3 regions of the Streptomyces sp. NPDC048416 genome follow, and region 2 is predicted to be linked to each of the others. Evidence: riboswitches for the same ligand, from Rfam matches in the RefSeq annotation. Region 2 holds a riboswitch; each other region holds the start of a gene.
The links. A riboswitch is a leader RNA that binds a small molecule or an ion and turns the genes downstream of it on or off. The one in region 2 is predicted to bind cyclic di-AMP.

Region 1 (10,173 bases), on a different contig from region 2:
CCTTCGCCCGCGACGGTGTCGTGCTCGTGTCGGTCGACTACCGCCTGGGCATACCCGGTTTCCTCGCCCTGGCGGGCGCCCCGGACAACCGGGGACTGCTGGACGTGCTCGCCGCGCTGACCTGGGTGCGGGAGTCCGTCGCGGCCTTCGGCGGCGACCCCGGCAACGTCACGCTCTTCGGGCAGTCGGCGGGTGCCACGCTTGTCGGCGCGCTGCTCGCCACGCCGGGGGCCGGCGGCCTGTTCCGGCGCGCGATCATCCAAAGCGGCAACGGGACGGGCGCGTTCACCCCGGAGCAGGGAGAGCGCGTCACCGCTGCCGCGGCCGCGGCGCTGGGCGTCGAACCCACCGTGCGGGCCTTCGCCCCCGTCCCTGACGAACAGTTCCTCGCGATCCTGCCCGCCCTGGCCGGCCTCGATCTGCGGACCGGTACCGCCACGGACCCGTTGGCCGGGCTCAGCCCGTTCGGCCTCGTCCTGCCCGTCCAGCCGGCCGACGCCCTGGCCGAGGGCCCGGCCGCCGACGTCGACCTGCTCATCGGCGCCACCACCGAGGAGGGGAACCTCTACGTCGTGCCCGGTGGCGGCCTGGAGTCCACCACCGACGCCGACCTCCTGGACCTGGCCGCGCGCGTCCACGCCGACCCCCGAGGCGCACTCGCCGCGCACCGCTCGGCACGGCCGGACGCGACACCCGGCGAGCTGCGCTCCGCCGTGCTCGGGCAGGCCCTGTTCACGGCGGGCACGACGCGCCTCACGCAGGCGCACGCCCGGATTTCGGGCGGCCGCACCCATTGCTACTCGTTCGGGTACCGCTCGACGGCCCTGGGCGGGCGGCTCGGCGCGGCCCACACGGTGGACCTGCCGTTCGTGTTCGACACCGCCGACGAGCCCTGGCTGCACGGCGACACCGGCCTGCTGGGCCCCGACCCCGCCCCGGACGGGCTTGCGGCCCACGTCCATGGCGCGTGGGTCGCGTTCGCCCGCACCGGGAACCCGGGCTGGTCGCCCTACGACCCCCGGCGGCCCACCGCCCGGATCCTCGGCGGCTGATCGGGCCCACGCGGAGGGCACTCCGGCATCGGGGCACACCGGTACCGGGGGCGGGCGGATCCGGGGCGGGCGGATCCCGGGGATCCTGGCAGCCCCCCGCTGGTACGGCGTCGTGCGCGGACGCGGTGCGGGACAATCGCACTCCGTGGCACATGGGGTGACGGCGCGGGCGGAAGCCCGGCCGGCCCCGTGTCCCCGGGCAACCAGCAAGCTGACAGGCCGTGTCCGACCGCCCGCCCGCCCGGGCGGTGCCAAGGGGGCGCGGCGCGCGGAAGGTCCCAAGTGAACGAGTCCGGCCGGCAGATCCCCGTCATCGTCCTCGCGGGCTTCCTCGGCTCGGGCAAGACGACGCTGCTCAACCATCTGCTCCGGGCCTGCCGCGGCACCCGCATCGGCGCCATCGTCAACGACTTCGGCTCCATCGAGATCGACGCCATGACGGTGGCGGGCCGGCTCGGCGACTCCACCGTCTCGCTCGGCAACGGCTGCCTGTGCTGCGCCGTCGACGCGAGCGAACTCGACGTCTACCTCGACCGGCTCACCCGGCCCGCGGCCCGTCTCGACGTCATCGTCATCGAGGCGAGCGGCCTGGCCGAACCCCAGGAACTCGTCAAGATGCTGCTCGCCAGCGAGAACCCGCGAATCGTGTACGGGGGCCTGGTCGAGGTCGTCGACGCGGCCGAGTACGAGACGACCCGCGAGAAGCACCCCGAGATCGAGCGGCACTGTGCCATCGCCGACCTGGTGGTCCTGAACAAGACGGACCGGGTAGGCCCCGCGGACCTGGCCCGGCTGCGGGCCTCGCTAGCGGGAGCGGCCGTGGTGGTGGAGTCCGCGTACGGCAGGGTCGACCCGGAGCTCTTCTTCGACGCGCGGCCCGTCACCGAACGGGTCGGCCAGCTGGCCTTCGACGACCTCCTGGACGACGAGGCGCCCGGCGGCTGCGCCGAGGACCACGACCATCACGCCGGATGCCATGGCCGGGGCGCGCATCTGCACGCCGGATACGAATCCGTGGCCTTCACCTCGCCGACGCCCCTGGACCCGCGCCGTCTGATGGCCTTTCTCGACACCCGGCCCGACGGCCTGTACCGCATGAAGGGCTTCATCGACTTCGGCGCCGCCGACCCCCGCAACCGGTACGGCCTGCACGCGGTCGGACGGTTCCTGCGCTTCCACCCCGAGCCCTGGCCCGGCGGCCAGGAGCGCCGCACCGAACTCGTCCTCATCGGCGCGGGCATCGACGCGCCCGCCCTGGAGGCGCAGCTCGCCGGGTGTGTGGCCCTCGCCCTGGACGAGGCCCCCGCCGAGCACGCGATGTGGGGTGTCCTGCGCTACGTACCCGAGCCGGAGCAGGAGCAGGAACAGGAGGGCGAGGGCGAGGGCGCCCGAGGGCTCCGGGAACCGCAGGGGGCCGGGGAGTTCGATGAACTCCCCGGCCCCCTGCGCTAGTTGGCGACCGACGTCCCGCTACGAGAACGGGCCCGCCAGGACCGCCACGGGGGAGGGCAGCGGTGTGCCGGAGCCGTCACGGCGCGGGTCGGGCTCGGGGAGCTGGGCCGGGGCGCCGTTGGCCTGGGCCGCGCGCACCGGAGCCGGACCGGCCCAGGCCAGCACCAGCTTGTCCTCACCCTTCAGGAACCGCTGACAGCGCACCCCGCCGGTGGCCCGGCCCTTGCGCGGATACTGGTCGAACGGTGTCAGCTTCGCGGACACCGCGGCGTCACCCAGCAGGGTGGCGCCCGAGCCGGCCACCGAGAACACCGCCGCGTCGCCCGCCGGGTCGACCGCCGTGAACGAGATGACCTTCGCGCCGTCGGTCAGCTTGATGCCGGCCATGCCGCCCGCAGGCCGCCCCTGCGGGCGGACCTGGCTCGCCTGGTAGCGCAGGAGCTGGGCGTCGTCCGTGATGAAGACCAGGTCCTCCTCGCCGGTGCGCAGCTCGGCCGCGCCCACGATCCGGTCACCGTCCTTGAGGGTGATGACCTCCAACTCGTCCTTGTTGGCCGGATAGTCGGGCACGACGCGCTTCACGATGCCCTGCTGGGTGCCGATCGCGAGGCCCGGCGACGATTCGTCGAGCGTGGTGAGACAGACCACCGACTCGTCCGGCTCCAGGGCGGACAGGAACTCCGAGATCGGGGCGCCGCCCGACAGATTCGGCGCGGACGCGGTGTCCGGCAGCTGCGGCAGGTCGATCACCGCGAGCCGCAGCAGCCGCCCGCCGGACGTCACCACACCCACATCGCCCCGCTGGGTCGCAGGCACCGCCGAGACGATCACATCGTGCTTGACGCGCTTGTCGTCCTCGCCCGGCACGAACGGCTCACCATGGGCGGTACGCGCCAGCAGGCCGGTGGAGGAGAGCAGCACCCGGCACGGGTCGTCCGCGACTTCGAGGGCGACGGACGCGACGGGCGAGCCCGCCGATTCGAGCAGGACGGTGCGCCGGTCGGTGCTGAACTTCTTGGCCACCGCGGCCAGTTCGGCCGAGACCAGCTTGCGCAGCTCGTTGTCCGAGTCCAGGATCCCGGTCAGCTCGTCGATCTCGCCGGTCAGCCGGTCGCGCTCGCTCTCCAGCTCGATCCGGTCGAACTTGGTGAGCCGGCGCAGCGGGGTGTCCAGAATGTACTGGGTCTGGATCTCGCTCAGCGAGAAGTGCTCGATGAGCCGCTGCTTCGCCTGCGCCGAGTTGTCACTCGACCGGATGATCCTGATGACCTCGTCGATGTCGACCAGGGCGACGAGCAGACCCTCGACCAGGTGCAGCCGGTCCCGGCGCTTGGTGCGGCGGAACTCGCTGCGCCGGCGCACCACCGTGAAGCGGTGGTCGAGGTAGACCTCAAGCAGCTCCTTGAGCCCCAGGGTGAGCGGCTGGCCGTCCACCAGGGCCACGTTGTTGATGCCGAAGGACTCCTCCATCGGCGTCAGCTTGTACAGCTGCTCAAGGACGGCCTCGGGCACGAAGCCGTTCTTGACCTCGATGACCAGACGCAGGCCGTGCGAACGGTCGGTGAGGTCCTTCACATCGGCGATGCCCTGGAGCTTCTTCGAACCGACCAGGTCCTTGATCTTGGAGATGACCTTCTCCGGGCCGACCGTGAAGGGCAGCTCGGTGACGACCAGGCCCTTGCGGCGCGCCGTCACGTTCTCCACCGAGGCGGTGGCCCGGATCTTGAAGGTGCCGCGGCCCGACTCGTATGCGTCCTTGATGCCCGTCAGACCCACGATCCGGCCGCCGGTCGGCAGGTCGGGGCCCGGCACGAAGCGCATCAGCGCCTCCAGGTCCGCCTCGGGGTGCCGGATCAGATGACGGGCAGCGGCGATGACCTCGCCCAGGTTGTGCGGCGGCATATTGGTTGCCATGCCGACCGCGATCCCGGACGAGCCGTTGACCAGCAGGTTCGGATAGGCGGCCGGCAGCGCGACCGGCTCCTGCTCCTGGCCGTCGTAGTTGGAGGCGAAGTCGACGGTGTCCTCGTCGATCGACTCCGTCATCAGCGACGTGGCGTCCGCCATCTTGCACTCGGTGTACCGCATCGCGGCCGGCGGGTCGTCATTGCCGAGCGAGCCGAAGTTGCCGTGGCCGTTGACCAGCGGCAGGCGCATGGAGAACGGCTGCGCCATGCGCACCAGCGCGTCGTAGATGGAGGCGTCGCCGTGCGGATGCAGCTTGCCCATCACCTCGCCGACGACGCGGGCGCACTTCACATAGCCGCGGTCGGGGCGCAGGCCCATCTCGTTCATCTGGTAGACGATGCGGCGCTGGACGGGCTTCATTCCGTCCCGCGCGTCCGGCAGGGCCCGCGAGTAGATCACGGAGTACGCGTACTCGAGGAAGGAGCCCTGCATCTCGTCGACGACGTCGATGTCGAGGATCCGCTCCTCGAAGTCGTCGGGCGGCGGCGGGGTCTTCGTGCTGCGGCGGGCCATCGCGGCTGCTGCTCCTTCACGTACCGGATCGGGTCTGGATCCGACCATTGTGGACCGTCCCACTGACAACGCCGACCGCGACCCGGGAACTTCGCCAGGTGCCCGCGCGCTTGCATACAGTGGCAGGACTTCTCAACTCACGACTTCCTCCGCCAGTACTTCACACTGCGGTACTGCACATCGGATACGAAGGGACGTACATGCCCATGGGTCACACGGCCACAGCGCAAGCCGGCTCCGGCGGCCTGACAGCGACTGAGCACCGGCTGGCCAACGGCCTGCGCGTGGTGCTCTCCGAGGACCACCTGACCCCGGTCGCCGCGGTGTGCCTCTGGTACGACGTGGGCTCACGCCACGAGGTCAAGGGCCGCACCGGTCTCGCCCACCTCTTCGAGCACCTGATGTTCCAGGGCTCCCAGCAGGTGCACGGCAACGGCCACTTCGAGCTGGTGCAGGGCGCCGGCGGCTCGCTGAACGGCACCACCAGCTTCGAGCGCACCAACTACTTCGAGACCATGCCCGCCCACCAGGTGGAGCTCGCGCTCTGGCTGGAGGCCGACCGGATGGGCTCGCTGCTCGCCGCCCTCGACGAGGAGTCGATGGACAACCAGCGCGACGTCGTCAAGAACGAGCGCCGCCAGCGCTACGACAACGTGCCCTACGGCACCGCCTTCGAGAAGCTGACCGCCCTTGCCTACCCCGAGGGCCACCCCTACCACCACACCCCGATCGGCTCGATGGCCGACCTGGACGCGGCCACCCTGGAGGACGCGCGGCAGTTCTTCCGCACGTACTACGCGCCCAACAACGCGGTGCTCTCGGTGGTCGGCGACATCGATCCCGAGCAGACGCTGGCCTGGGTGGAGAAGTACTTCGGCTCCATCCCCTCCCACGACGGCAAGCAGCCGCCGCGCGACGGCGCGCTGCCCGGCACCATCGGCGGGCAGCTGCGCGAGGTCGTCGAGGAGGACGTCCCGGCGCGCGCCCTGATGGCCGCCTACCGGCTGCCCCACGACGGCACCCGCGAGGCCGACGCCGCCGACCTGGCGCTGACCGTACTCGGCGGCGGCGAGTCGTCCCGGCTGCACAACCGCCTGGTCCGCCGCGACCGCAGCGCGGTCGCCGCGGGCTTCGGCCTGCTGCGGCTCGCCGGCGCCCCCTCGCTGGGCTGGCTCGACGTCAAGACGTCCGGCGGCGTCGAGGTCCCCGACATCGAGGCAGCGGTCGACGAGGAGCTGGCCCGGTTCGCCGCCGAGGGCCCCACGGCGGAGGAGATGGAGCGCGCCCAGGCCCAGTTGGAGCGCGAATGGCTGGACCGGCTCGGCACGGTGGCGGGCCGCGCCGACGAACTGTGCCGCTACGCCGTGCTGTTCGGCGACCCGCAGCTCGCCCTGACCGCGGTCGACCGCGTCCTGGAGATCACCGCCGACGAGGTGAAGGCGGTCGCCGCGGCGACCCTGCGCCCCGACAACCGGGCGGTCCTGGTGTACGAGCCCACCGCGGCACCCGAGGCAGGCAACGAAGAGGAAGAGGCGGCCCAGTGACGGACGCTGTCGTGACCATGGAATTCCACCCGCAGCCCACCGCGGGCGCCGCCAAGCCGTGGGCCTTCCCGGCCCCCGAGCGCGGCACGCTCGACAACGGCCTGACCGTGCTGCGCTGCGACCGGCCGGGCCAGCAGGTCGTCGCCGTCGAGATCTTCCTCGCGGCCCCCCTGGACGCCGAGCCGGAGGGCCTGGACGGCGTCGCCACGATCATGGCGCGCGCCCTGACCGAGGGCACCGACAAGCACTCGGCCGAGGAGTTCGCCGCCGAGCTTGAGCGGTGCGGCGCCACCATCGACGCGCACGCCGACCACCCCGGCGTCCGGGTCTCCCTCGAAGTGCCGGTCTCCCGGCTGCCCAAGGCGCTCTCGCTGCTCGCCGACGCGCTGCGGGCCCCGGCGTTCGCCGACTCCGAGATCGAGCGCCTGGTGCGCAACCGGCTCGACGAGATCCCGCACGAGCAGGCCAACCCGGCCCGCCGCGCCGCCAAGCAGCTCTCCAAGGAGCTCTTCCCGGCCACCACGCGCATCTCCCGCCCCCGCCAGGGCACCGAGGAGACCGTCGCCGCGATCGACGCGGCCGCGGTGCGCGCCTTCTACGAGGCGTACGTGCGTCCCGCGACGACCGTCGCCGTCATCGTCGGCGACCTGTCGGGCACCGACCTCGACGCGATCCTCGCGGACACCCTGGGCGCCTGGACCGGCAACACCGCGAAGGCGCGCCCCGTCCCGCCGATCACCGCCGACGACACCGGCCGGGTCGTCATCGTGGACCGGCCCGGTGCCGTGCAGACCCAGCTGCTCATCGGCCGCATCGGTGCCGACCGGCACGACCGGGTCTGGGCGGCCCAAGTGCTCGGCACGTACTGCCTGGGCGGCACCCTGACCTCGCGCCTTGACCGTGTCCTGCGCGAGGAGAAGGGCTACACCTACGGGGTCCGCGCGTTCGGCCAGGTGCTGCGCTCGGGTCCCGACGGCGGCGCCGCGATGCTCGCCATCAGCGGCTCGGTCGACACCCCGAACACCGGGCCCGCGCTCGACGACCTGTGGACGGTGCTGCGCAAGCTCGCCGCGGAGGGTCTCAACGACACCGAGCGGGAGAGCGCCGTACAGAACCTGGTCGGCGTGGCGCCGCTCAAGTACGAGACGGCCGCGGCCGTCGCGGCGACGCTTGCCGACCAGGTCGAGCAGTTCCTGCCGGACGACTACCAGGCCCAGTTGTACGCGCAGCTCGCCGAGACCGGCACCGTGGAGGCGACGGCGGCCGTCGTCAACGCCTTCCCGGCGGACCGGCTCGTCACGGTGCTCGTGGGCGACGCCGCCCGGATCGAGGAGCCCGTCAAGGCACTCGGAATCGGTGAAGTGACCGTCGTCACGGGCTGATTGAGGCACCCGGGCGACCGGGACGAACGGGACCCCGGTGGCCATACGCCACCGGGGTCCCCCCATATGTCCGGTTTATTGGAGAGGTTGCCCGTCTGGCATGTGGCGTGCGCAACAAAAACCGGCGTCTGTTTGGTGATTGAAAGATCAGCCGTCTAGCGTCAGTCGCGCTGTCCGTCACCACCCGTCGCATCCGCGGCACCGGACAGTGATCGCCGAGTCCCCAATGGCGCGAGCCAGGGGAGCCGGGGACCCACTCAGTCCCTGGGGTGAATCGGACGCCTCCGCCCGCGGGGGAGTCCGTAGGAGACCTTCCTGCTCCGAACCCGTCAGCTAACCCGGTAGGCGAGATGGAAGGAAAGGACACCGCCTCTCCATGGCGTTCACCCGTGCCACCGGGAAACACCGCGCGCCCAGCCGGATGACGCGCCGCAGCGCGAACATCGCGGGCATCGCCACCCTCGCCACCGCCGGAGTCGTAGGCACCCTCGCCTCCCCGGCCGTCGCGGCCCCGAGCGCCGTCGCCGACACGGGCCTCAGCCAGGCCATCGTCATCGGCGACACCCTGGCCGACCAGCTGGGCGCCCAGGCCGACGCGCAGAAGGAGGCGGCCGTCAAGGCCCGGGCGAAGGCCGAGGCCGAGGCCGCTGCCCAGCGCAAGGCCGAGCAGCGGGCCCAGGAGGCCCGCGAGGCCAAGGAGCGCGCGGCGCGTGAGGCCGAGCGCAAGCGGCTCAACACCTTCGTCGCGCCCATAGCCAACAGCTATGTGTCCACCGGCTACAAGACCGGCGGATCGCTGTGGTCCTCCGGCAGCCACACCGGCATCGACTTCCACGCCGGCATCGGCACCCCGGTGCACGCGGTGGGTCTTGGCACCGTCGTCGAAGCGGGCCCCGGTGGCGCGTACGGCAACAACATCGTGATCAAGATGCACGACGGCACGTACACCCAGTACGGCCACCTCTCGGTCATCCAGGTCTCCGTGGGCCAGTCCGTGGAGCCGGGCACCCAGATCGCCCTGTCGGGCAACACCGGCAACACCACCGGCCCGCACCTGCACTTCGAGGCCCGCACCGGCCCGGAGTACGGTTCGGACATCGACCCGGTCGCCTACCTGCGCTCGCACGGCGTGAACGTCTGAGACGTCCCGACGCCCGCGGCGCCACCGCGCGCACCCCGAAGGCCCCCGGCACCCGCCGGGGGCCTTCGCCGTCCACCGGGGAGAGCGACTTGCCCCATCCAGGACGCGCGCGACGCCGTCGGCGAAGGGCGTGAGGGAGCCGCGCGGCACCCCCCGATCCGCGCCGCGACGGGACCGCGCGACGTCCCCCGATCCGCGCCGCGATGGGATCGTGCGACGTCCCCCGATCCGCGCCGCGACGGACCGCGCGGCATTTCGCGATTCGCGCCGCGACGGGGCAGCGCGACGTCCTGCGACCGGCGCCCAGGGAACGACGAGGGCCGCTGTCCCGTGTCGTGCGGGATCAGCGGCCCTCGTGCGGGTGGTTCTGCCGGATCAGACGGTCTCGGGAAGCTCTTCCAGGCCGTCGGCGACCAGCTTCGCCAGCCGGTCGAGCGCGGCGTCCGCGCCCTCGGCGTCGGAGGCCAGCACGATCTCCTCGCCGCCCTGCGCACCCAGACCGAGCACCGCGAGCATGGACGCGGCGTTGACCGGGTTGCCGTCGGCCTTGGCGATCGTCATGGGGACTCCGGCGGCCGTGGCGGCACGGACGAAGATGGACGCGGGGCGGGCGTGCAGGCCCTCGGCCCAGCCGACGTTGACGCGGCGCTCAGCCATGGTGTTGCCCTTCGAAATCTCTGACGGTTGTCTAGACCAGTCTCTCATGGGGTGCGCGGTGCTCCTGCCGACCCTCGGCCCCGGTGCGCCGCCGGTCGCTCCTTGCCACCTTGCCCCGCCCCGTACGGGCCCGCGACCCGTACGCTTCCGGTATGACGACGGCGTCCGACCCCGCGTACCCGGCCCACTGGGAGGCCGACGTGGTGCTCCGCGACGGCGGCACCGCGGGCATCAGACCCATCAACCCCGAGGACGCCGACCGGCTCGTCTCCTTCTACGAGCTGGTCTCGGACGAATCGAAGTACTACCGCTTCTTCGCCCCCTATCCGAGGCTGTCCGCCAAGGACGTCCACCGCTTCACCCACCACGACTACGTCGACCGGGTCGGCCTCGCGGCCACCGTCGGCGGCGAGTTCATCGCGACCGTCCGCTACGACCGGATCAACGCACAGGGCCGGCCGTCC
Region 2 (10,173 bases):
ACGAGCTCGAAGCCCAGGATCTGCTCGGCGAACACATGGCGGGGTTCCTGGGCGCGCAGCACCTGGTAGTCGAAGCGGATCGCGACCGCGCACGCCTTCTGGGCGGTGCGGGTTGCGCAGTGCAGGAGTGTGCGGTGCTCGCGTACGGCTCGGTCGGTGTCGATGGCGGCCTGCCGGACCAGGGCCTGGAACCCGGGGTCCCCGGTCAGGGTGGCACGGAACTCCGCGAGATCACCCGCGTCGGGGTCCGTGAGGTGGATGCGGTCGACGAGCTGGTGCAGCGCTCCGGCCTGCGGGGTGACAAGGGTCTCCAGATAGCCGCTGTGTTCTCCGGCCGCGGCACGGGCCGCCTCGGCGAGCATGTCCGCATCGTGACCGGTCTCGGCCTCCCCGAACTGTGCGAACGTGTCGAAGAAGTGGTCGTGTCCGGGCTGGGGGTCGCCGTCGGGCGGCAGGGGAAACCCTCGCATCGACCACGCCCGGACCACGCCCCGCCGGAACGGGCCCGGCGTCAGGGCATCTTCGGCGGGGCGTTGTCCGGCGGCGCAGGGCCGGGGCCCGGGTGTGACGACGTAGGTCGCCGTGCCGATGCACTTGCCGTCCCGCGCCGCGTAGCCGATCAGCGACTCGGCACGTACCGCGCCTGCCAGGTGGTGGTGCAGGTCGCCGCCCTTGGGCAGGTCCGCCAGAAAGCGCCGCAGGTCTTCTGGCGAGTCGGCGACGCGCGCCAAGTACGCCTGTGTACGGGCCTGTTCGCCGACCGCTTCACCCTGCCGCGGTGGAACGGCCGCCGCGGGCAGCACTCCCGCGGCCATGCCGAGGGCCGTTGACGCGGCCACCACCGACCACCGGCTCGCGAGCCACTTCCGCATGGTCCGTCCCTCTTCTCGTGCACGCGGGGTCACACCCGGGCAGCATCACACCACGGGGCACCCGGAAGACCCCTTTGCCCCGCCGGACGCCGCACTTGTCGGACGGCGGGGCCGCGGGACACCGGACGTCAGGACCGCCGGACTGCCGTACTGCCGGGCCGACCGAATTGCCGGGGCGGGGCCCCTGCCGGCCTTGGCTGCTTCGGCGGATCCGTCCGCACACGCATGCCGATGAACCCGGTGTCCGGGAGCCCGCTCAGTAAGGTGAGGAGGAAAACGGAAGGGGGACGTCCGGATGGTTCAGGTCCGCGTGCTCGCGCTCGATTTCGTCGGCACCCTGGCCGGTCATGGACCGGCGCCCGACGGCCAGTTGGTGGCCCGGGTGCTGCGGGCCCTGCCCGGAGCGGTGGTCCCGGACATCTTCGCCGCCCGGTTCGACCACGTCACGCGCCGATCCCGCTCGGGCGACGGCTCCCCGGGGGCCCACCATTCGTTCGCCTCACGCCTGCGCCGCGCCGCCGATGACTGCGGCGCCGCCGTCCCGGACCTGCGACTCGCGGTCGAGGCGGTGTTCACGGCGGTCCCCGACGCGCGGGTCGACCCGCGGGCGGCGCGGGCGCTGCGGGATCTGCGCGCGAGCGGACTGGCCTGCGTGCTGGCCTCCAACACCGACCGCCCCGAGCCGGTACGCCTTCGTACGCTGCGGGCAGCCGGGATCGCCCACTGTTTCGACGCGCTGGTGCTGTCCAGTTCGCTCGGCATCCGCAAGCCGGACGCCCGCTTCTATGCCGCGGTGACGCGGGCCGCGGGCTGCCCGCCGGAGAACATCCTGTTCGTCGGCGACAACGCGGAGAACGACGCCGCGGCTCCCCACCGCTACGGCATGTCCGCCGTTCTCATCACCTCACTGCCACGCCCGGCAGCGCTGCCGGGGCCCATCGCCACACTCGGACACGTCGGTGATCTGCCCGCCCACCTGAACCGCCTTGCGCAGCAAGCGCGTTGAGGCCGGCGGCGCGCAGGGCGGGTTTGCCATCCTGAACACCCCCGTGCGCCGTCATTGCCCGATGTCCTCGTTCCACAATGCGCGGTGTGTCGCGATGAACTGCGTCATCATGCTCACGCATTCCGGGTCGTCGAGCACCACGATGTCCACTCCGTGCCCGGCCAGCCATTCCTGGCCGCCCCGGAATGTCTCGTCCTCACCCACGATGACACGTGCCATACCGAACTGCCGTACAAGGCCGCTGCAATACCAGCAGGGGGACAGCGTGGTCACCATGGTCGTGCCCCGATAGGACCGCTGCCTTCCCGCGGCACGGAAGGCGGCGGTCTCCGCGTGCAGGGAAGGATCGTCCTGCTGTACGCGCAGATTGTGACCGCGCCCCAGGAGTGTGCCGTCGGCGCCGTAAAGCGCGGCGCCGATCGGGATGCCGCCTTCCGCGAGGCCTGCCCGCGCCTCTTCGAGGGCCGTCGCAAGCCATCGCGCGGCCAGGTCCCGCGTCATGGGCTGCACGTGCCGCTCCCCCGTCCCGGTGGCGTGTCCACTCCGCGCGGCTCCGCGCCGTCCTGATGACGTGTCCGGGCGTCCCTGCGCCCCCGCGCCCGGTCCCCGGTCGTGCCGTTCCGGCCGTTGCGGTAGACGTGGTGGTCGTCGATGACGTCGTGGCGCCGGAAGGCGGCCGCGAGATCGGCACCGCCGAGCACGAGGTCTCGACCCGCTTGCGCCTTGAGCGCTTCGCTCTCCTCCACCACGGCCTCGCGCTTGACGGTGGTGTTCCAGTCGGCCTTCTGAAGGGCACTCACCCACGAAAAGATACGCCGCTCGGCACCCGCCTTGGCCGGAGCGACGCCCCGAGCCCCCGGCCGAAGAGGTCGCCCTGCGCCTGCACCCGGCGCTCATCGGTGTGGGTGAGCTTTCCGTACGCGTGGGTCAGCGTCCCGCCGACCGGCTTCGCGCGGGGCTGCTCGCAGGTGCCTGACAGAGAGAGCCGATCAGGCCCGGCAGCCGACTCTCGTCGAGGTAGCGGGCCATGCGTCTCAACTCCGTTGCGGGTGAGCGTTGTTCACCGGCCGCATTGAGCAACTGCTCACGCCCCACGGCCCGTTGCTCACGCACAGCGGTGTTGGCGACGGGGTCGGCGACTCGGCGGACGTTCCCCACGTGAGCCCCTTGGGTAGCGGGACGCCAAAACGGGCCCTACGTGCTACCACCGGTGGGGTCGTGGGGCGAAGGCACAACAGGCAGCCAGCAGGGCACGGGCATCGGCCGCAGCGATCAGGGCCTCCCCCGTCCACCATGAAGGACCGTGCCGCCCCCGCGAAGCAACGGGCTTTCGGTCAGGGCCTGTTGGCGCCAGGCGCCGGGGGCGCCACCAGGGTGCGGGCCGCCTCCTCGACCGTGGCGGCCGGCCGGATCAGACCGTCGAGTCCGCCCGCCGCGAGGACCCGGAGATGCCAGGGTCGTACGCACACCACACCGAGCCGGCCGCCGCGCTCGCGGATCCTGCGATGGGCCCGGCAGAGCAGGGTGAGGGCGGCACAGTCGAAGAAGTCCACGGCCCGCAGGTCCACGATCACGCGGGCGCCGGGCGGCTGTGTCGCCGCGTCGAGATGGCGCCGCACGTCGGGCGCGGTGGCCAGGTCGACCGTGCCCAGGACCTCGACGACCGTGGCGCCCCGCATGAGGTGGGTCCTGGCATTGCGGCATCGCTCCGGGAGAAGCCCCGGCGATGCGGGGGCCGGTACGGATGGCCGAGCGGTGGTTCCCATGGCAGCAGCTCCCGGTCCAGCAAGGACCCCCGCCGGTACGGAGGTGCACGGTCATCGGGCAGTCACCGTGGTCCCGGGGTGACGCACTACCACCCTAGGAAAAGGCCCGCATGCAGAAACGTACAACCTTCAAATTGTTCACCCCGGGGGGTGAACGGAATTTGCGGCGGCCCCGTTTGAACGCCCCAAGCGGGGTGCGGGGCCCTCGCGACGGCCGCGAGACGCCGGAGCGAACCGCGCCCGGCAGACGGCCGGTGGGGGCCGTACTGCCGGGCGGGCGGCGCCGGGGCGACCCGGACACCCTGCCTGCGGCCGGGAGGAGCGCCCGGCCGCAGGGGCTGTCTCAGAGACTGCCTCAGTAGGCGCCGAAGACGTTGTCGATCGACCCGTACGTCTTGGCGGCGTAGTTGCACGCCGCGGTGATGTTCGCGATCGGGTCGTAGAGGTCCGTGGACGTGCCCGGCACGTGGAACGCCGCGAACGTGGGCTGGATGACCTGGAGGAGACCCTTGGAGGGGGTGCCGGCCACGGCGTTGGAGTCCCAGTTGTTGATGGCCAGCGGGTTGCCCGAGGACTCGCGCATGATGTTGCGGTAGATGCCGTCGTACGTGCCGGGGATGCCGTGCTGGGCCATGACGGCCAGCGACTGCTTGATCCAGCCGTCGAGGTTGTTGGCGTACGACGTCGTCGTCGCGGCGGTCAGGGTGGTCGACCGTGCGGAGCGGTCCGCGCGGTCGTCCGAGGCATCCCGCGCAGCAGGGGCAGCGGCCGCCTTGGCCGGACCGCTCAGGGTGAGCCGGAGACCCGGGTGGATCACGGCGGGGTTGCCGCCGATGACGCCCCGGTTGTCCTGGTACAGCTGCTTCCAGCCGCCGCTCACGTGGAGGGTGTCGGCGATCTTGGCCAGCGAGTCACCCTGGACGACGGCGTAGCTCGTGGCCGCCTTCGCCGTCGTGACCGGCTGGGCGGCAGCGACGACGCTCGCCACGGTGGCCGAGTGGACCGTCGCGGGAGCGGCGGTGGCGGTGGTCGCACCGATCACCGGCATGGCGAGTACGGCACCGCCGGTGCCGGCGGCGGCGAGGCCCCGGGTGAGCGAGTTGGACTTGGGGCGGCGGTGCTTGCCCTTTGCAGGCATGGTGATGTCCTCTCCTTCGCCTGCGAGGTGAGCTGTCGGGTTCGGACGGGAGATGTCCGGTCGTGCTGCACACGACTTCACCCCAGCCGTTCCGGAATCCGGACCGGCGGCTTACCTGGGTCCCCCGCTCCTGCCATACGTGTGTGGGAGGTTCCGGACGGTGGCAGGATTCGGCGTTCCATCCGGATTGACGGTGAACGTAAACGAATGGACCGAGGAGAAACAAGGTGGGAATTCAATGAAGGCCGCCCGGGATATTGATCCACCGAAATCGGCACGCCTCCGTCGCTTGATCGAATTCCTCAACTCTCTTGTAAACGAACGGAAATGGCCCTGCGGACTCCACTGACACACCGTCCGGTGAGTGACCCAATTCACTTGCCCTTCGGGGAACCGTACGGGCTGGTATCAAAAGTGGTGAGGTTCGCCCAATAGCCCCAATTGGGACATTGTCCCGGCCGTGACAGGAAATCCCATAGCGTTCCATTTCGGACACAAGGGCATATTGCCGTGCACCCGGTGCCCTGCCCGGGCGACAAAGGTGGCGCTGCTGCCCGGGCACCAAAGCGGCGCGGCCCCGCCGTCACTTCGAGATCATGCTCACGGCCCGCACACCGGGGTGACCGTGGCCCTCGGAGCCAGGGCACTAGGGGGTGTCTGGTGGATCAGGGTCGGTCAGGGTGCGGCGCCTGGTGCGGTGCATCGCAAGGCGCCGGAACGTCGTGATAGCGGAGCTATCGGGGCGTTTCGGCAACGCCGCGAGGTGCCGTGCCAGGCGCCGCACCCCCGGCCATGATCCACCAGACACCCCCTAGGCCTCGATGTCGCGCTGATCGACTGGGTCGGCGACGCCCGGACCGGCGCCCAGGTGCGCGAGCGGCTGACTGCGCGGGGTGTCGACTTCGCCCCGCCGATCTCCCCGGCCGGCACAGATCTCCTCCACACCTGGGACGGACTGGCCGACCACCACCGGGAGTTCGCCCTGTGTACGGCGCCCGGGGTCACGGTCCCTCGTACGGGAAAGGCTTCTGGCGGCCGGTCAGATCGCCTGAGACCATCTCGGAATGCGCTGCGTAACATCACGAACGGTCCATCAGAACCACCCTTCCGTGCCGGACCACTCGCAACACGACCGAGGATGAACATGAACGACATCAATGAATTCAAGAACATTTCCCCGACCACGCTCGCCGACCTTCTGGGACGCGAGCAGGTCATGGATATCGGAATTCGCCCTCTCTGGTCCCCCATTCCGCGCCTCGCCGGGCCCGCGTTCACGGTCCGCTGTCCCGCGGGCGACAATCTCATGCTGCACGCGGCCATCCACCGCGCCGAGCCGGGTTCGGTCATCGTCGTCGAATCGGGCGATCTGGACTACGCGCTCGCCGGTGGCAACGTGTGCGCCGTGGCCCAACGCCGGGGCGTCGCCGGGTTCGTGGCCGACGGGCTCATCCGTGACCTCGCCGAGGTGCGCGAGTTGGGCTTTCCCGTCTTCGCCCGGGGCGTCATTCCCGTCCCGGGGGCCAAGAAGGCCGTCCGGCCGCTCAACGCCCCGGTGCGCTGCGGCGGAGTGCTGGTGGAGGCGGGCGATCTCGTGGTGGCCGACGAGGAGGGGGTCGTCGTCACGCCGCGGGCCCGTGGGGAGCAGGTGCTCCTCGACGCCCGGCGCAAGCTCGCCATGGAGGCCGACGAATCACTCGACGCGTGGGAAGCGGCGCACCGTGGCCGCATCGACGAGCTCCTGAAGCAGGGCGGCTTCGAGGGCTGAGCGCACACGCGCCAACTGGGCGTCTGGCGCGGTCCGTTGAGGGCCAGGTGGGGGTGTCAGCGGTCGGTGCGCCGACGATGCTCGCCATCCACCGCGCCCCCGGGCCGGCCGGTCCGTCGGGCCGGCCGGGCGGCGAACGGCGGCGGGGTCAGACCGTGCCCACCTCACGCACGAGTTCCAGACTCAGGACGCGGTCCAGGTGGGCGAAGGTCTCGAACTTGGCGCCCTCCGGCACCTCGGGCGCCGTCTCCAGGTCCTCCAGGAGGTGCAGCACGGCGGCGGTGTCGAGCCGGCTGTCCAGAGCGGCGCGGGCCGTGCTCTTGAGCTCGGCCGGGATCGGTTTCGACGGCTGCCCGGCCCAGGTCGCCACGGCACGCCGCCAGCGGCCCAGCGTGCGGGCGGCGTCGCCGATCTCCTCGGCAGTGGCCGTGACCGGCTCCTCGTAGGGCCGGCGCAGCAGCAACAGACGTAGCGCCAGGGGATCGAGGTCGTCGAGCGGGGGCAGATCGGCCTCGCCGATCCTCAGGCACGCGGTGTTCACACCCTCGTACGTACCACTGGTGAGATGGACGTCCGGCGGGCCGCCGAGTCCTTCGGTGACCTCGTCGAGGCCGCCCTCGGCGTCGGCCGGGCGGATGTCGGCGGCCGCCGTGGGCCACACCGGGCCGGTCCGTCCCACGAGGACCGCCCGGCCACGCAGTTCGACGACGCGCGCCAGCACGTCCGCGATCAGCAGCACCCGCAGGGCGGTGCCCGGGTCACCGTCGGCGGGGGCATGGGCGCAGACGCGCAAGGGGCCAGGTCCGGCGAGTTCATCGACGATTCGCAGCACGTCGCCGAGCCTAGGGGCTGCGGCGCGCTGTGGACACCGGTGAGCGCCCGCCCGTACGCGGGATGTCGTCCCGGACTTCGCCGTCCGCACCCCGGCTTCCGGTCACCGGGCCCTCGCGCCTCAGGCCAGCAGAGGCTTCAGGGCGCCGCTTCGCAGCCGTGTGACGAGCGGCGCCGCGTAGCGGCGCGCCGACCACGTCACCGCGAACGCCACCACCGCTCCGACCACGAACGCGACCAGCACGTCGTGCGGGTAGTGCGCTCCGACGTACACCCGGGAGGCGCCCATCGCGAGCGCGGCCAGCGTGGCGACGGCGCCGAGCCTGCGGTCGACGAAGAACAGGGCGACGGCGGCGGCCGCGGCGACCGTGGTGTGGTTGCTGGGGAACGCGTAGTCGTCCAGGGGCGGGCACTTCTCGATCAGGAAGTCGTGCGGCAGGGCGCGGCAGGGGCGCGGCTCGGTGAACACCGACTTGACCGCGTCGTTCACCGCGTAGGCGAGCACCATCGCGACCGGCGCGGCCAGCGCCGCCGCCATCACCGACGCGTCCTTGCGCCGTGCCGCCCACCAGCCGACGAGCATGAACACCGCGAACAGGGCGACGCCGTAACTGGTGTAGGCGAACACCGGGCCGTTCAGCCAGTGTGTGTGCCGGGCGAAGTCGGTGATGTCGCCGTACAGGCCGCCGTCGATGGACGCTCCGTCCAGGGCCTGCGTCGTAACGGTGGAACTGGTCATGGGGTGGGGTTCTCCGGAGGTTGGGCGGGCAGCGCGCGCTCGGCTGCCGTCGCGGCGGGTCCACGAGGGGGCCTGCGCGTGACGGCCGGGCGGCGGTCGGGCGAATCTTCAGGGGCTCCGTGAATGTCTACAGGCTCGTAGACGTAAAAGAAAGCCGATCGGTTGCGCGGGTGCGCCGGGCGGCGGCTCGCCGGGCGGCGTGTGGGGCCAGCCGGCAACCCGGTGGCAGCCCGCCTCGCCCCCGAGCGGCGCCCCGGTGACGACTCACCTCGCCCCCACGCGGCCCCCCGGCGGTTCCGCCGCCGCCCGGGGGTCTCAGGCGGGGTCTCAGGCCCAGAGGGCTTCGGCGAGCGTCACGCCCATGAACACCGCGCCGAGACCGGCGACCACGCTGACCACGACGTTCGCGGCGGCGTAGAACTTCGCGCCGTCCTCGGCGAGCCGCAGCGTCTCGTAGGAGAACGTCGAGTACGTGGTCAGTGCTCCGCACAGGCCGGTGCCGACGAACAGCTGCACGTGCGAGGACGCGGCGCCCGCGCTGACCGCGCCGGTGAGCACGCCGAGGATCAGGCAGCCCACGACGTTGACCGTGAAGGTGCCCCAGGGAAAGACGCTGTCGTGCCTCTTCTGCACGGTCAGGTCGGTCAGGAACCGCAGGGGGGCGCCGATCGCCGCGCCCAGCGTCACCAGCAGCCAGTTCACCGGGCGCGCTCCTGTCCGCCGTGGCGGATGACCTCGCACGCGTCGAGCAGGACCAGCCCCTCGGCGACCAGCTCGTCGAGTTGGGGCAAGAAGTCCCGGATCCGCTGTTCGTCGTCCACGACGACGATGGCGACGGGCAGGTCCTCGCTCAGGGAGAGCAGGCGCTGGGTGTGGATGCGGGAGGACGCGCCGAAGCCCTCGATGCCCCGGAACACGCTGGCTCCGGCCAGGCCCGCCGCGTGGGCACGGTGCACGATCTCGGTGTACACGGGCCTGTGGTGCCACAGGTCGCTCTCGCCGATGAGGATCGTCAGGCGCAGGGCCCGCCCGGTCGGTCTGGTCATCGCTGCCTCCACGCCAGGACGCGGCGGGTGGTCCACACCGCGCTCCACACCATGACGAGCGCCGTCAGCAACGTCAGCGCCAGATAGGCGAGACCGGTGCGGGGCTGCCCGTGGGTCATGAACTTCTGGATGTCGACGGCGTACGTCGAGAAGGTGGTGAAGCCGCCGAGCACACCGGTCCCGAAGAACGGACGCACGAGCCGGTGCGCGGCCCACACATCCGTGATCACCACCATGAACACGCCGATCACGGCGCAGCCCCCGGCGTTGACCAGCAAGGTCGTCCAGGGAAAGGATCCCGGCGCGGTGGCCCACAGGAGGGACGCGCCGTAGCGGGCACTGGTGCCTATGGCGCCGCCGAGTGCCACCACCGCAAGGACAGGCCCGAGGCCGCGCGCCGCGTCGCGCCGGCGCGGCGCGGCGGGCGGCAGATCCGGGTCGATGTCGGACTCGGTGCGGCCGTCGGCCGTCAGGGGCTGCTTGGCTCCGTCGGACATACCTCTCCTACCTGCTGGGCACCCTTCCCGAGCTCTCGGCTTCCTTCGAGAGAGAGGGAGACCCCGATCCGGGCGCACGCGCTCGCAAGTAGGGACCGTTGGCGGCGCGGATGCCGCGGTTCGGGTACGGCGGGCCCCACCGCCGCGCGGCGGGCCCACAGGACCGCCGCTGCCTCCAGGCTAGCGCCCGCGCTAGCCCGCTCGCCAACCGGCCTCGAACCGGGGGCGAGCTCAGCGACCGGGGTGGCCCGGTGGGGGTGGAGGCGGGGGCGGCGGCGGTGGCGGCGGGGGCGGCGGCGGTGGCGGTGGGGGCGGCGGCGGTGGCGGTGGCGGCGGGGGCGGCGTGCTGGGCAGGGAGCCGAGGTCCGGCGCCGCGTCCGGCCAGACCAGCAGGACCGGGCAGGGCGCGTGGTCCACGACGAAACGGGTGACGTGGCCGAGGCTGCGGGGACCGAGGCGGCTGCGGTCGCCGTCGCGGGCGCAGACCAGGAGGTCGGCGCCTTCGGCCGC
Region 3 (10,173 bases), on a different contig from region 2:
CTGTAGCGCGCGTAGAAGCGGGCGAACACGGGGTGGTGCACGGCATCCGGTGCGAACTCGGTGCGCTGTGCCATGGCGGACCTCCTGAGCCTGCGGCAGCCGGCCGGGGCCGTCCGGCGGACTCGGCCGCCGTCGAGGCGCGGCGCGGTGGACTCGCCGTCCGGCGACCCGGCGGATCGTCTTCCCCCGGGGGTTCCCCCAGCATTGTCCCCCCACCGGGCCCGCTCACCCCCCCACCGGGCCCGCTCACCCGCCCGTCGGCTCAACGAAGCAGAACTCGTTGCCCTCCGGGTCCCGCATCACCTGGAAGTCGCCCCGCGCGTCGGTGACCGTCGCGCCCACCGGGCTTGCCCCGCGCCGCACGGCCGCCGCCCGGGCCCGGCGTACGTCCTCGACCGTGAGGTCCAGGTGCAGCCGGTTCTTGGCCGCCTTCGCCTCCGGTACGCGCTGGAAGGCCAGACGCGGCGCCCCGGGAGGCTCGACGTACGCCCATGAGGGGTCCCGCACCACCGGGCGCCCGCCGAGCAGCGCCGCCCAGAACCGGGCGAGCCGCCCCGGGTCGGCGCAGTCCACGACGAGCTGCCCGATGCGGGCCCGTAACACAGCCATCAGATACTCCAAACGCCGCCGAGCGCCGGGGCGAGCCAGCCGGGAGCCCGGGTACGGAAGTCGGTGGGCGCCAGCCGTCCGGCGCCCTCGGGCACGGTGCCGAGCAAGGGGGCACCGGCCGACTCCGGCAGGTCCACGAGATTGCACCGCGAGGCCAGATCCGGCTCGGCGGGCCAGCTGCCCACGACGACGCCGGCGAAGTCGAGGTCCCGGGCCCGCAGGGCCTCGCCGGTCAGGGCCGTCGAGTTGAGTGTGCCCAGTCCGGCGGGCGTCACCACCACGACGGGGGCGTCCAGGAGGCGGGCCGCGTCCGCGAGGGTGCCACCCCGGTCGTCGAAGCGGACCAGGAGCCCGCCCGCGCCCTCGACGAGGACCAGGTCGTGCTCGGTGGCGAGCTTCGCGGCGGCCTCCGCCACGTCCTCGGGTCCGACGGGCCGCATGCCGGCCCGGCGGGCCGCGGTGTTCGGCGCCAACGGCTCGGGGAACCGGGCCAGTTCGGCCCCGGTCACCGCGTCTCCCGCGAGCCGGCGCACCTCGGACACGTCACCGGGCTCGCCCGGCGCGACCCCCGTCTGGGCCGGTTTCAGGACGGCCACCGACCGGCCGGCGGCGAGCGCCACCGCGGCGACGGCCGCCGTGGTGATCGTCTTGCCGATCTCGGTGCCGGTACCGCTCACGACCAGAATCGCCATCTCAGCCCTCCCGCGCAGCCGCGCACACCGCACGGCAGATGCGCGCCAGATCGTCGTCGCCCGTCACATAGGGCGGCATCGTGTAGATCAAGTCCCGGAACGGCCGCAGCCACACGCCCTCGCGCACCGCGGCCGCGGTCGCCGCCGCCATGTTCACGTCGTGATCCAGCTGGACCACGCCGATGGCGCCGAGCACCCGTACGTCCCGTACGCCCTCGATCGAACGGGCCGCGCCGAGCCCGTCACGGAGCCCCGCCTCGATCCGCTTCACCTCGCCCCGCCAGTCCTGGCCGAGCAACAGGTCGATCGAGGCGAGCGCCACCGACGCGGCCAGCGGATTGCCCATGAACGTCGGGCCGTGGGCGAGCACCGGGACGTCGCCCGATGAGATGCCGTCGGCGACGCGACTCGTGCAGAGCGTCGCCGCCATCGACATGTAGCCGCCGGTCAGCGCCTTGCCGAGGCACATCACATCGGGCGAGATCGCGGCGTGCTGGGCCGCGAACAGCTCGCCGGTGCGGCCGAAGCCGCTGGCGATCTCGTCGAGGACGAGCAGGACACCGTATGCGTCGCAGGCCTCGCGCAGCACCCGCAGGTACGCGGGTGCGTGGAAGCGCATGCCGCCCGCGCCCTGCACCACCGGCTCCACGATCACCGCGGCCAGCTCGTCGGCGTGCCGCGCGATCGCCTCGCGCAGCTCCTGCGCGTACGTCTCGTCGAACTCCGCGGGCGGGGCGCCCACGAACACCTGGCGGGGCAGCGTGCCCTGCCACAGCTCGTGCATCCCGCCCTCGGGGTCGCACACCGACATCGGCTGCCAGGTGTCGCCGTGGTAGCCTCCGCGCCAGGTGAGCAGCCGCTGCTTGCGGGGCTGCCCGACCGAGCGCCAGTACTGCAGGCACATCTTCACGGCGACCTCGACGGCGACCGAACCGGAGTCGCTGAGGAAGACGTGCTGGAGCGGTCCTGGCGTGATCTCCACCAGGCGCGCGGCCAGCCTGATGGCGGGCTCATGGGTGAGCCCGCCGAACATGACATGGCTCATCCGGTCCAGCTGGCCGCGCACCGCCTCGTTGAGCACGGGGTGGTTGTAGCCGTGCACGGCCGACCACCAGGACGCCATGCCGTCGATCAACTCGCGCTGCCCGTACGCCGGTTCGGCGAGCCGGAGCCGTACGCCCGACGCCGACTCGACCAGGAGCTGTTCCTGCCGGTTCGGCATCGGGCCGTACGGGTGCCAGACGTGCCGGCGGTCCAGGCCGAGCAGGTCCGCGGGGGAGTGCTCAGGCATTGGGCGCGAGATCCGTCCCCGCACCCCGGCGCCGCACGGCCACCAGATCGGTGCGCGCCTGGTCCGCGGGCGCCTGCTCGGGGGTGGCCTCGGGGGCGCCGTGGCCACCACAGGGACCGCAGCCGCCGCCCTCGTGGGAGCCGCAGCCGCTCTCCTCGTCCGCACCGCACGCACCCGCACCTGTACCGCAGCCCGCGGCGGCAAGCGCGTCGGCGCGGTGCCGGGGAAGGGTCGTGGTGCCCGCGCCCTCCACCTCGAACCCGGCGTCCGCGATCATGTCGAGGTCGGCCTGACCGGCCTGACCCTCACTGGTGAGGTAGTCGCCGAGGAAGATCGAGTTGACCAGGTGCAGCGCGAGCGGCTGCATGGTGCGCAGGTGCACCTCGCGGCCGCCGGCGAGCCGCACCTCGACGTCCGGGCACACGAACCGGGTCATCGCGAGGATGCGCAGGCAGCGCTGCGGGGTGAGGTTCCACTCCTTGCCGAGCGGGGTGCCCTCGAACGGGATGAGGAAGTTCACCGGCACCGAGTCCGGGTCCAGCTCACGCAGCGAAAAGACCACGTCCACCAGGTCCTCGTCGGACTCGCCCATGCCGGCGATCAGCCCCGAGCAGGCCGAAAGACCCGCGTCGTGCGCCTTGGTCACCGTGTCCACACGGTCTTGGTAGGTGTGCGTGGACGTGATGTCGCCGTACGTCGCCTCGGAGGTGTTCAGGTTGTGGTTGTACGCGTCCGCGCCGGCCGCCCGCAGCCGCTCGGCCTGGCCGTCGGAGAGCAGCCCGAGGCAGGCGCAGACCTCGACGCCCTCGTTCTGCTCCTTGATCGTCTCGATCGTCTCGGACACCCGGGCGATGTCGCGGTCCGTCGGGCCGCGGCCGCTGGCCACCAGACAGACCCGCTTCGCGCCGCCCGCGACACCCGCGGCGGCGGCCTTGGAGGCCTCGTCCGGCTTGAGCCAGGTGTACTTCAGGATGTCGGCCTTGGAGCCGAGCCGCTGGGAGCAGTACGAACAGTCCTCGGGGCACAGGCCCGACTTCAGGTTGACCAGATAGTTCAGCTTCACCCGGCGTCCGAACCACTGGCGGCGCACCCGGCCGGCCGCGGCCACCACATCGAGCAGTTCGTCGTCGGAGGTCGCCAGTACGGCGAGCGCCTCTTCGCGGGTCGGCAGTTCGCGCCGCAGCCCCTTGTCCACCAGCGTGTTCAGCAGGTCCATGGCGCCGATCTTCGCGTACCGCACCGTCCGCGGCCAAGGTAGGTATCCCACAACACAGGTGGTTTGAGGTGTGTGTATCGCCACACCGTGTCCCGCCGGGCCACCGGCTAGGGTCTGTCGGCAGCCTACAAAAAGGGACGCCACCATGTTGCGAGCGCCATTCGACTGGATCGACAGGGAAGCCGAGCGCCGCGAGAGCGCCGGACTGGTCCGCACGCTCCGGCCGCGCGACGCCGACCAGGACCTCCTGGACCTGGCGAGCAACGACTACCTGGGGCTCACCCGGCACCCCGCGGTCACGGCTGCCGCGGCCGAGGCGGCCCACCGCTGGGGCGCGGGCGCCACCGGCTCACGGCTGGTCACCGGCACCACCGCCCTGCACGCCGAACTGGAACGCGAGCTGGCCGCGTTCTGCGGTTTCGAGGCCGCCCTCGTCTTCTCCTCCGGGTACGCGGCGAACCTGGCCGCGCTCACCGCGCTCGGCCCGCACGGCTCGCTGATCGTCTCCGACGCGGGCAACCACGCCTCCATCGTCGACGGCTGCCGGCTGGCCCGCGCGCGCACCGAGGTCGTGCCGCACACCGACCCCGAGGCGGTCCGCAAGGCGCTCGACGCCCACGGCGGGTCCGCGCTGGTGGTGTCGGACTCGGTGTTCTCGGTGGACGGTGACGCGGCGCCACTCGCTCAACTGGCCGAAACCTGCCGGGAGTTCACGGCGGCCCTCGTCGTGGACGACGCGCACGGGCTCGGGGTGCTCGGCGAGGGCGGCCGTGGGGCGCTGCACGGCGCAGGTCTCGCCGGCGCGGACGACGTGGTCGCCACCGTCACCCTGTCCAAGTCGCTCGGCAGCCAGGGCGGCGCGGTCCTCGGGCCGGCGCGGGTCATCCGGCATCTGGTGAACGCGGCGCGCACCTTCATCTTCGACACCGGGCTCGCCCCGGCGGCGGCCGGCGGCGCGCTCGCCGCGCTGCGGCTGCTGCGCGCGGAGCCCGGGCTCGCGGGCCGGGCCCGCTCCGTCGCCGCCGAACTGCACGGCCGGCTCACCGCCGCCGGTCATGCCGCGGTGCGCCCCGACGCCGCCGTGGTCTCCGTGCGGGCGCCGTCGCCGGAGGCCGCGCTGGCCTGGGCGGCCAACTGCCGTGCGGCCGGGCTCGTGGTCGGCTGCTTCCGGCCGCCGTCGGTGCCGGACGGCGTTTCGCGGATCCGGCTCACCGCACGCGCGGACCTGACGGAACAGCAGATCGACCAGGCGGTGGGCACGATCCTGCGGACCGCCCCCGCCGCCTGACGTGACGTCAATGCGCCTCTGACACCAGGCAGATGAAGCGCTGCCAGGCTGCGGCGCCGAACAGCAGCGCGGGTCCTCGGGTCCTTTGGGAGTCGCGCACGGCCAGCAGCTCGCCCTTGAGCCGGGCCGTTTCGACGCAGTTGTTCATGCCGACGCTGCGACTGGATCGTCGCCACGCCGCATGGGTGAGGGATGTACTGGAAGGAACGTGCGCGGGGTGTGCGGACATCAAGCCTCCCCACTCGCCATGAAGTGACCCGGGCCTTCCCGGGCCATCAGGGCGATGAGATCCAACGAGTCCTCGGAGGAAAGCGCGAGTGCCTGGACGGTCTGGAACGCGGCACTGTACGCCTCAAGGTCTTCTCTCCGTTCGAGGTAGAGGCTACTCGTCAAGTGGTCGACAACGACCACATCCAGATCCGAAATGGCCGGAAACGAAAACAGCGTGAAAGGGCCGGTGAGCCCGACATAACCGCCGTATCGGAAAGGGATGATCTGGAGCCGGACGTGCGGCAGCGCGGCGATCGCCAGGAGATGCCGCAACTGCTCCCGCATGGCGGCCGAACCGCCCACCCGGCGCCGCAACACCGCCTCGTCGAGCACCGCGCTGAGCGCCAGCGGCGGATCGGCCCGCAGCACCTCCTGACGGGCGATCCGCACCTCCACCAACGAGTCCAGCTCGTCCGGGGCGAGGCCTTGGATCGCGGCCCGGGTCACCGCGCGCGCGTACGCGGGCGTCTGCAACAGACCGGGAACCACCGAGGTCTCCAGGGTGCGGGCCGAACGCGCCTGCGACTCCAGACTGATGAAGTCGCGGTACTGCGGCGGCAGCAGACCCCGGTACGCGCGCGCCCAGTCCGCCCCGCCGCCACCCGCCGAATCGGCCAACGCCTCCAGCACCGCCCGCAGTTGGCGATCATGGACTCCGTACGCATCGAGCAGCCGGGCCACGTCCGCCGGCTTCACCCCGCTGCGCCCGGTCTCGATCCGGCTCACCTTCGACTGGTGCCAGCCCACCAGAGCCGCCGCCTCCCCGCTGGTGAGACCCGTTCGATCGCGCAGCCGGCGCAGTTCCCCGCCGAGCTTGCGTCTGCGCACCGCCAATCCGTGCCCCATGCCGGCCTCCTTCGCTCCCCAGCGTCCGGCGATGGGTAAGTGTGGGCCCAAATACGATCCGCCGCCGTAGAGTTCACCGCTTTGAGCGACAGATATATGCACATCTTGGTGGATGGCACCCGAGACCGGCACGATGAGTGGCACTCTGGCGCGAAGCACAGTCCGAGGCCGACGGCGTCTTTGCGAGCGTTCATCCGCGAGGAGTCCTCAAGCCGGTCCGGGTGGGAAAGGGACAGCGTCGCCATGGCAGACCATCTCGAAGCAACAGTCACTCTGCCGAGCGATCCCGCCTCGGTCGCCACCGCACGGCGCTATGTCGCGGGAATCCTCACCGACTGGGGACTGCCGCCCGACGCGGACACGGTCGACACGGTGCGGCTCATCGTCTCCGAGCTCGCCACCAATGCCGTGCAGCACACCTTCGGCCAGTCGCCCACCTTCACGGTCGACCTCCACCTGGAGCGCGAGGAGGTGCTGAGGATCGGGGTGACCGACAGTCATCCGCGCTGGCCGAAACGATTGCCCGCGGCCGTCCAGCAGGACAACGGACGAGGCATGGTCATCATCCGCTGGCTCGCGGCCGAATCCGGCGGCAAACTGTCGGTCGCGCCCACCGCCGACGGCGGCAAGACGGTCTGGATCGCCCTGCCGTGGACGGCGGCGGTCCAGAGCGGTTAGGGGGTGTCTGGTGGATCATGGCCGGGGGTGCGGCGCCTGGCACGGCACCTCGCGGCGTTGCCGAAACGCCCCGATAGCTCCGCTATCACGACGTTCCGGCGCCTTGCGATGCACCGCACCAGGCGCCGCACCCTGACCGACCCTGATCCACCAGACACCCCCTAACCGCCCGGTCCTCCCTGCCGGCAACGCGCCGTCCGGGAAACGCGCCGTCCCGGAAACCCGTCAGCCCACCCACCCGTCGCTCACCCACCTGTAAGCCTGCCCACCCGTCAGCCGACCCGCCCGTACCAGACGCTGTGGCTCCAGATCCGCTCCAGGCGTACCACCGTGCCGGTCTTGGGGGAGTGCCAGATCCTGCCGCCACCGGCGTAGATCCCCACGTGGTACACGCTGCCACCGGAATGGAAGAACACCAGGTCGCCGGCCCTGCGCGAGGTGGCCGACACATGCCGGGAGCTGTTGTACTGCTGCTGCGCCGAGCGAGGCAGCCTGCGGCCCGCCTGCTCGAACGAGTACAGCGTGAGCCCCGAGCAGTCGAAGCGGTGCGGGCCCGACGCGCCGTACTGGTAGGGCGCTCCCTTCTTCGACGCGGCCACATGGAGCGCCCTGGTGGCCACGGCGGCCGCGGTCGCCTCGGGCGTGCCGCCCGGTACCAGCGTCGTCGCGCCCGTCACGGCGAGAGCGAGGGCACAGACGGCGCCCAGGCGGACGGCCAGGGACGGAACATATGTCTGCGCAGTCATGCGCAACCCTTCGTCAAACCGCCTGCGAAGGATGACCTGTCGGGTTCGGGCTGGCGAAGATGCCCGGCCGCGCGAACGGCTTCACCCCGAGGGAGGGCCGACCCTCGGCCCTCCCGAAGTACTCGGGTCCTCCACTCCTGCCGGTCCACTCCTGTCGACCAGTCGTCCGGAACGGCGGCAGGACTCGGCGTCCGCCCGGACCGCCCCGCCGAGGTGGCGGGGGCTTGTCGTCTCAGGGATCTTCACGCACCGACTGTCGGATCACCGGACCGAAACGGCTTTGTGTGGGGCCGCCCACGGCTGGCCCATTCAGGTGGACACGGGAGCTTCGCCCCCCGTGTGACAGGGGCCGATGAGCCTCGTACCAGCATCGGAAGTATCGATTCCGCACGGTCAGCAGAGGACGTAAGCAACTCATAAGGGTCAGCGAAAGCAGCCGCCGATGAGCCGAACGGGGGTACTCCTTCTGGTCCGTTTCGCCGGTCCTTCGAGCGCGTCGGGTACCGGTGCCTCTCCCCGGGTGTCCGCTGGGCCCCCGGCCATGATCCACCAGACACCCCCTAGGCCGCCGTCCGCGGCGGCAGCGTGAGCCGGCCCGCGCGGCGCTCCCCGTCCAGGACGCGCAGCGCCCGCGTCAGCGTCTCGGCGTGCACCCGTGTCTCTCCGCGCAGGTGCATCAGTGTGAGGGCGTCCTTGAGCGCGACCGCCCGGCCGACCAGGGCCTGCGCCGCCCGCAGCGCGCCGTAGGTGTCGTGGCCGTGGGCCGGATTGACGCGGCCGAGCAGGTCGACCACCTCCAGATACGCGTCGATGAACTCGGCTTCCGCGCGGGTGAGCGCGGGCAGCGGCGGCAGTTCGGGCGGCAGCACCGGGCTCACCTCCCGCGCAGCGAGGTCTTGCGGCTTTCGAGGATGTGGTCGGCGATTCCGTACGCCACGGCGCCCTCGGCGTCGAGGATCAGGTCCCGCTCGATGTCGGAGGTCACCTGCTCGGAGGTCCGCCCGGTGTAGCCGGCCAGAAGCTCCGTCAGCAGTGCGCGGCCGCGCAGCACTTCAGCCGCCTGGATCTCCAGATCGGAGGGCTGGCCGCGCAACGGCTCCTCCATGGACGGCTGCTGAAGGAGCACCCGGGACGCCGGCTGCACCAGGCGTTTGCCCGGGGTGCCGGCCGCGAGCAGCACCGCGGCCACCGAACTCACCTGGCCGAGGCAGAACGTCTGCACGTCGCAGGTGATGAAGCGCATCGCGTCGTGGATGGCGGTCATCGCGGTGAGCGAGCCGCCGGGGGAGTTGATGTAGAGGGAGACGTCCCGGTCCGGATCCGCGTGCTCCAAATGCATGAGCTGGGCCATCACGTCATTGGCCGAGGCGTCGTCGACCGGTGTGCCGAGAAAGATGATCCGTTCCTCGAAGAGCTTGGAGTACGGATCGAGCGTGCGGATGCCGGTGGCGGTGCGCTCCTGGAACTCGGGCAGCACATAGCGGGCGGCAGGGCGGTGGTTCATGGCGGACCTCTCCTCGACCGGACCTCAGTGCTCTGTGGCGCCCTGTAAAAAACGTACAGGACGTACAGAGCGATGGGTCGAGCTTCATCGGAAGACCGGGGAGAAGCAAGAGCTCAGCGCCGGGTTTCGCTGTGGGCGAGCAGGCGGATCACGCCGCCGGAACCGGAGGGCGTGGCGCAATAGGCCCTCTCCCGGCGGTCTGAGGGGATGGCTAACGTGCGTCGGCGCGGGGGTCACCTGGGGAGAGGGCTCACTGACGTGTTCTATTTCGCATTCCGTCTCGTGCTGCTGCCGTTGCTGCGGTGGCTGTTCCGCCCGCGCGTCGAGGGCGCCGGGCGGGTGCCCGATGCGGGGGCGGTGATCCTCGCGGGGAATCACCAGTCGTTCACCGATCAGTTCCTGCTGGGCGTGACGCTCAGGCGCCGCCTCACCTTCCTGGCGAAGCAGGAGTACTTCACCGCGCCGGGCCTGTCGGGCCGGGCGACCGCGGCCTTCTTCCGGGCGCTCGGCCAGATCCCGGTCGACAGGTCCGGCAAGGACGCGGCTCGCGCGGCGATCGACACCGCACTCCAAGTCCTGGACGGCGGCGCGGTGTTGGGGGTCTTCCCGGAAGGGACACGGTCGCACGACGGCCGGCTGTACAAGGGCAAGGTCGGGGTGGCGGCGATGGCGTTGCGGTCCGGCGCCCCGGTCGTCCCGGTCGCGATCATCGGGACGTTCGAGGCGCAGCCGAAGGGGCGCAGGCTGCCCCGGCGCGTACCGGTCGCCATCCGGTTCGGTGAGCCGCTGGACTTCTCGCGCTACGCGGGGATGGAGGACGAGCGTCTGGTGCTGCGCGCCGTGACGGACCAGATCATGTACGCGGTGCAGAAGCTGTCCGAGCAGGAGTACGTGGACGTGTACGCGGCCGAGGCCAGGACGGCGTGGGAAGCGGCTGCCGCGGCCGCCTGACCGGCCGCACGGCCGCCCCGGCCCGGACGCGGCGGGGGGGGGGGGGGGGGGGGGGGGGGGCGCCCCGCGCCCCCCCCCCCCC

Region 1: another riboswitch for cyclic di-AMP. It lies ahead of ACGFW5_RS08945 (M23 family metallopeptidase); the one in region 2 lies ahead of ACGFW5_RS28415 (transglycosylase SLT domain-containing protein).
Region 3: another riboswitch for cyclic di-AMP. It lies ahead of ACGFW5_RS19695 (C40 family peptidase); the one in region 2 lies ahead of ACGFW5_RS28415 (transglycosylase SLT domain-containing protein).

Annotation. Positions count from the first base shown of each region.
Region 1 is NZ_JBICXU010000005.1:142,162-152,334, forward strand. Features, by position in the region: gene ACGFW5_RS08920 (carboxylesterase/lipase family protein) at 1-1,052, shown strand, start outside; gene ACGFW5_RS08925 (CobW family GTP-binding protein) at 1,335-2,504, shown strand; gene ACGFW5_RS08930 (DNA topoisomerase (ATP-hydrolyzing) subunit A) at 2,523-4,985, opposite strand; gene ACGFW5_RS08935 (M16 family metallopeptidase) at 5,192-6,529, shown strand; gene ACGFW5_RS08940 (M16 family metallopeptidase) at 6,547-7,911, shown strand; cyclic di-AMP (ydaO/yuaA leader) riboswitch at 8,115-8,274, shown strand; gene ACGFW5_RS08945 (M23 family metallopeptidase) at 8,288-9,052, shown strand; gene ACGFW5_RS08950 (HPr family phosphocarrier protein) at 9,428-9,709, opposite strand; partial or broken gene ACGFW5_RS08955 (GNAT family N-acetyltransferase) at 9,862-10,173, shown strand, end outside.
Region 2 is NZ_JBICXU010000029.1:69,841-80,013, reverse strand. Features, by position in the region: gene ACGFW5_RS28440 (adenosine deaminase) at 1-872, opposite strand, end outside; gene ACGFW5_RS28435 (HAD family hydrolase) at 1,168-1,878, shown strand; gene ACGFW5_RS28430 (nucleoside deaminase) at 1,930-2,379, opposite strand; gene ACGFW5_RS28425 (hypothetical protein) at 2,376-2,678, opposite strand; gene ACGFW5_RS28420 (anti-sigma factor antagonist) at 3,213-3,644, opposite strand; gene ACGFW5_RS28415 (transglycosylase SLT domain-containing protein) at 4,000-4,782, opposite strand; cyclic di-AMP (ydaO/yuaA leader) riboswitch at 4,785-4,968, opposite strand; gene ACGFW5_RS28410 (RraA family protein) at 5,927-6,550, shown strand; gene ACGFW5_RS28405 (hypothetical protein) at 6,699-7,382, opposite strand; gene ACGFW5_RS28400 (phosphatase PAP2 family protein) at 7,503-8,120, opposite strand; gene crcB (fluoride efflux transporter CrcB) at 8,448-8,822, opposite strand; gene ACGFW5_RS28390 (DUF190 domain-containing protein) at 8,819-9,166, opposite strand; gene ACGFW5_RS28385 (fluoride efflux transporter FluC) at 9,163-9,663, opposite strand; gene ACGFW5_RS28380 (universal stress protein) at 9,895-10,173, opposite strand, start outside.
Region 3 is NZ_JBICXU010000014.1:103,031-113,203, forward strand. Features, by position in the region: gene ACGFW5_RS19650 (class I SAM-dependent methyltransferase) at 1-74, opposite strand, end outside; gene ACGFW5_RS19655 (VOC family protein) at 247-609, opposite strand; gene bioD (dethiobiotin synthase) at 609-1,301, opposite strand; gene ACGFW5_RS19665 (adenosylmethionine--8-amino-7-oxononanoate transaminase) at 1,303-2,592, opposite strand; gene bioB (biotin synthase BioB) at 2,585-3,808, opposite strand; gene ACGFW5_RS19675 (8-amino-7-oxononanoate synthase) at 3,954-5,096, shown strand; gene ACGFW5_RS19680 (DUF397 domain-containing protein) at 5,104-5,325, opposite strand; gene ACGFW5_RS19685 (helix-turn-helix domain-containing protein) at 5,325-6,212, opposite strand; gene ACGFW5_RS19690 (ATP-binding protein) at 6,456-6,890, shown strand; gene ACGFW5_RS19695 (C40 family peptidase) at 7,163-7,636, opposite strand; cyclic di-AMP (ydaO/yuaA leader) riboswitch at 7,641-7,823, opposite strand; gene ACGFW5_RS19700 (hypothetical protein) at 8,197-8,505, opposite strand; gene ACGFW5_RS19705 (ATP-dependent Clp protease proteolytic subunit) at 8,511-9,140, opposite strand; gene ACGFW5_RS19710 (lysophospholipid acyltransferase family protein) at 9,399-10,091, shown strand.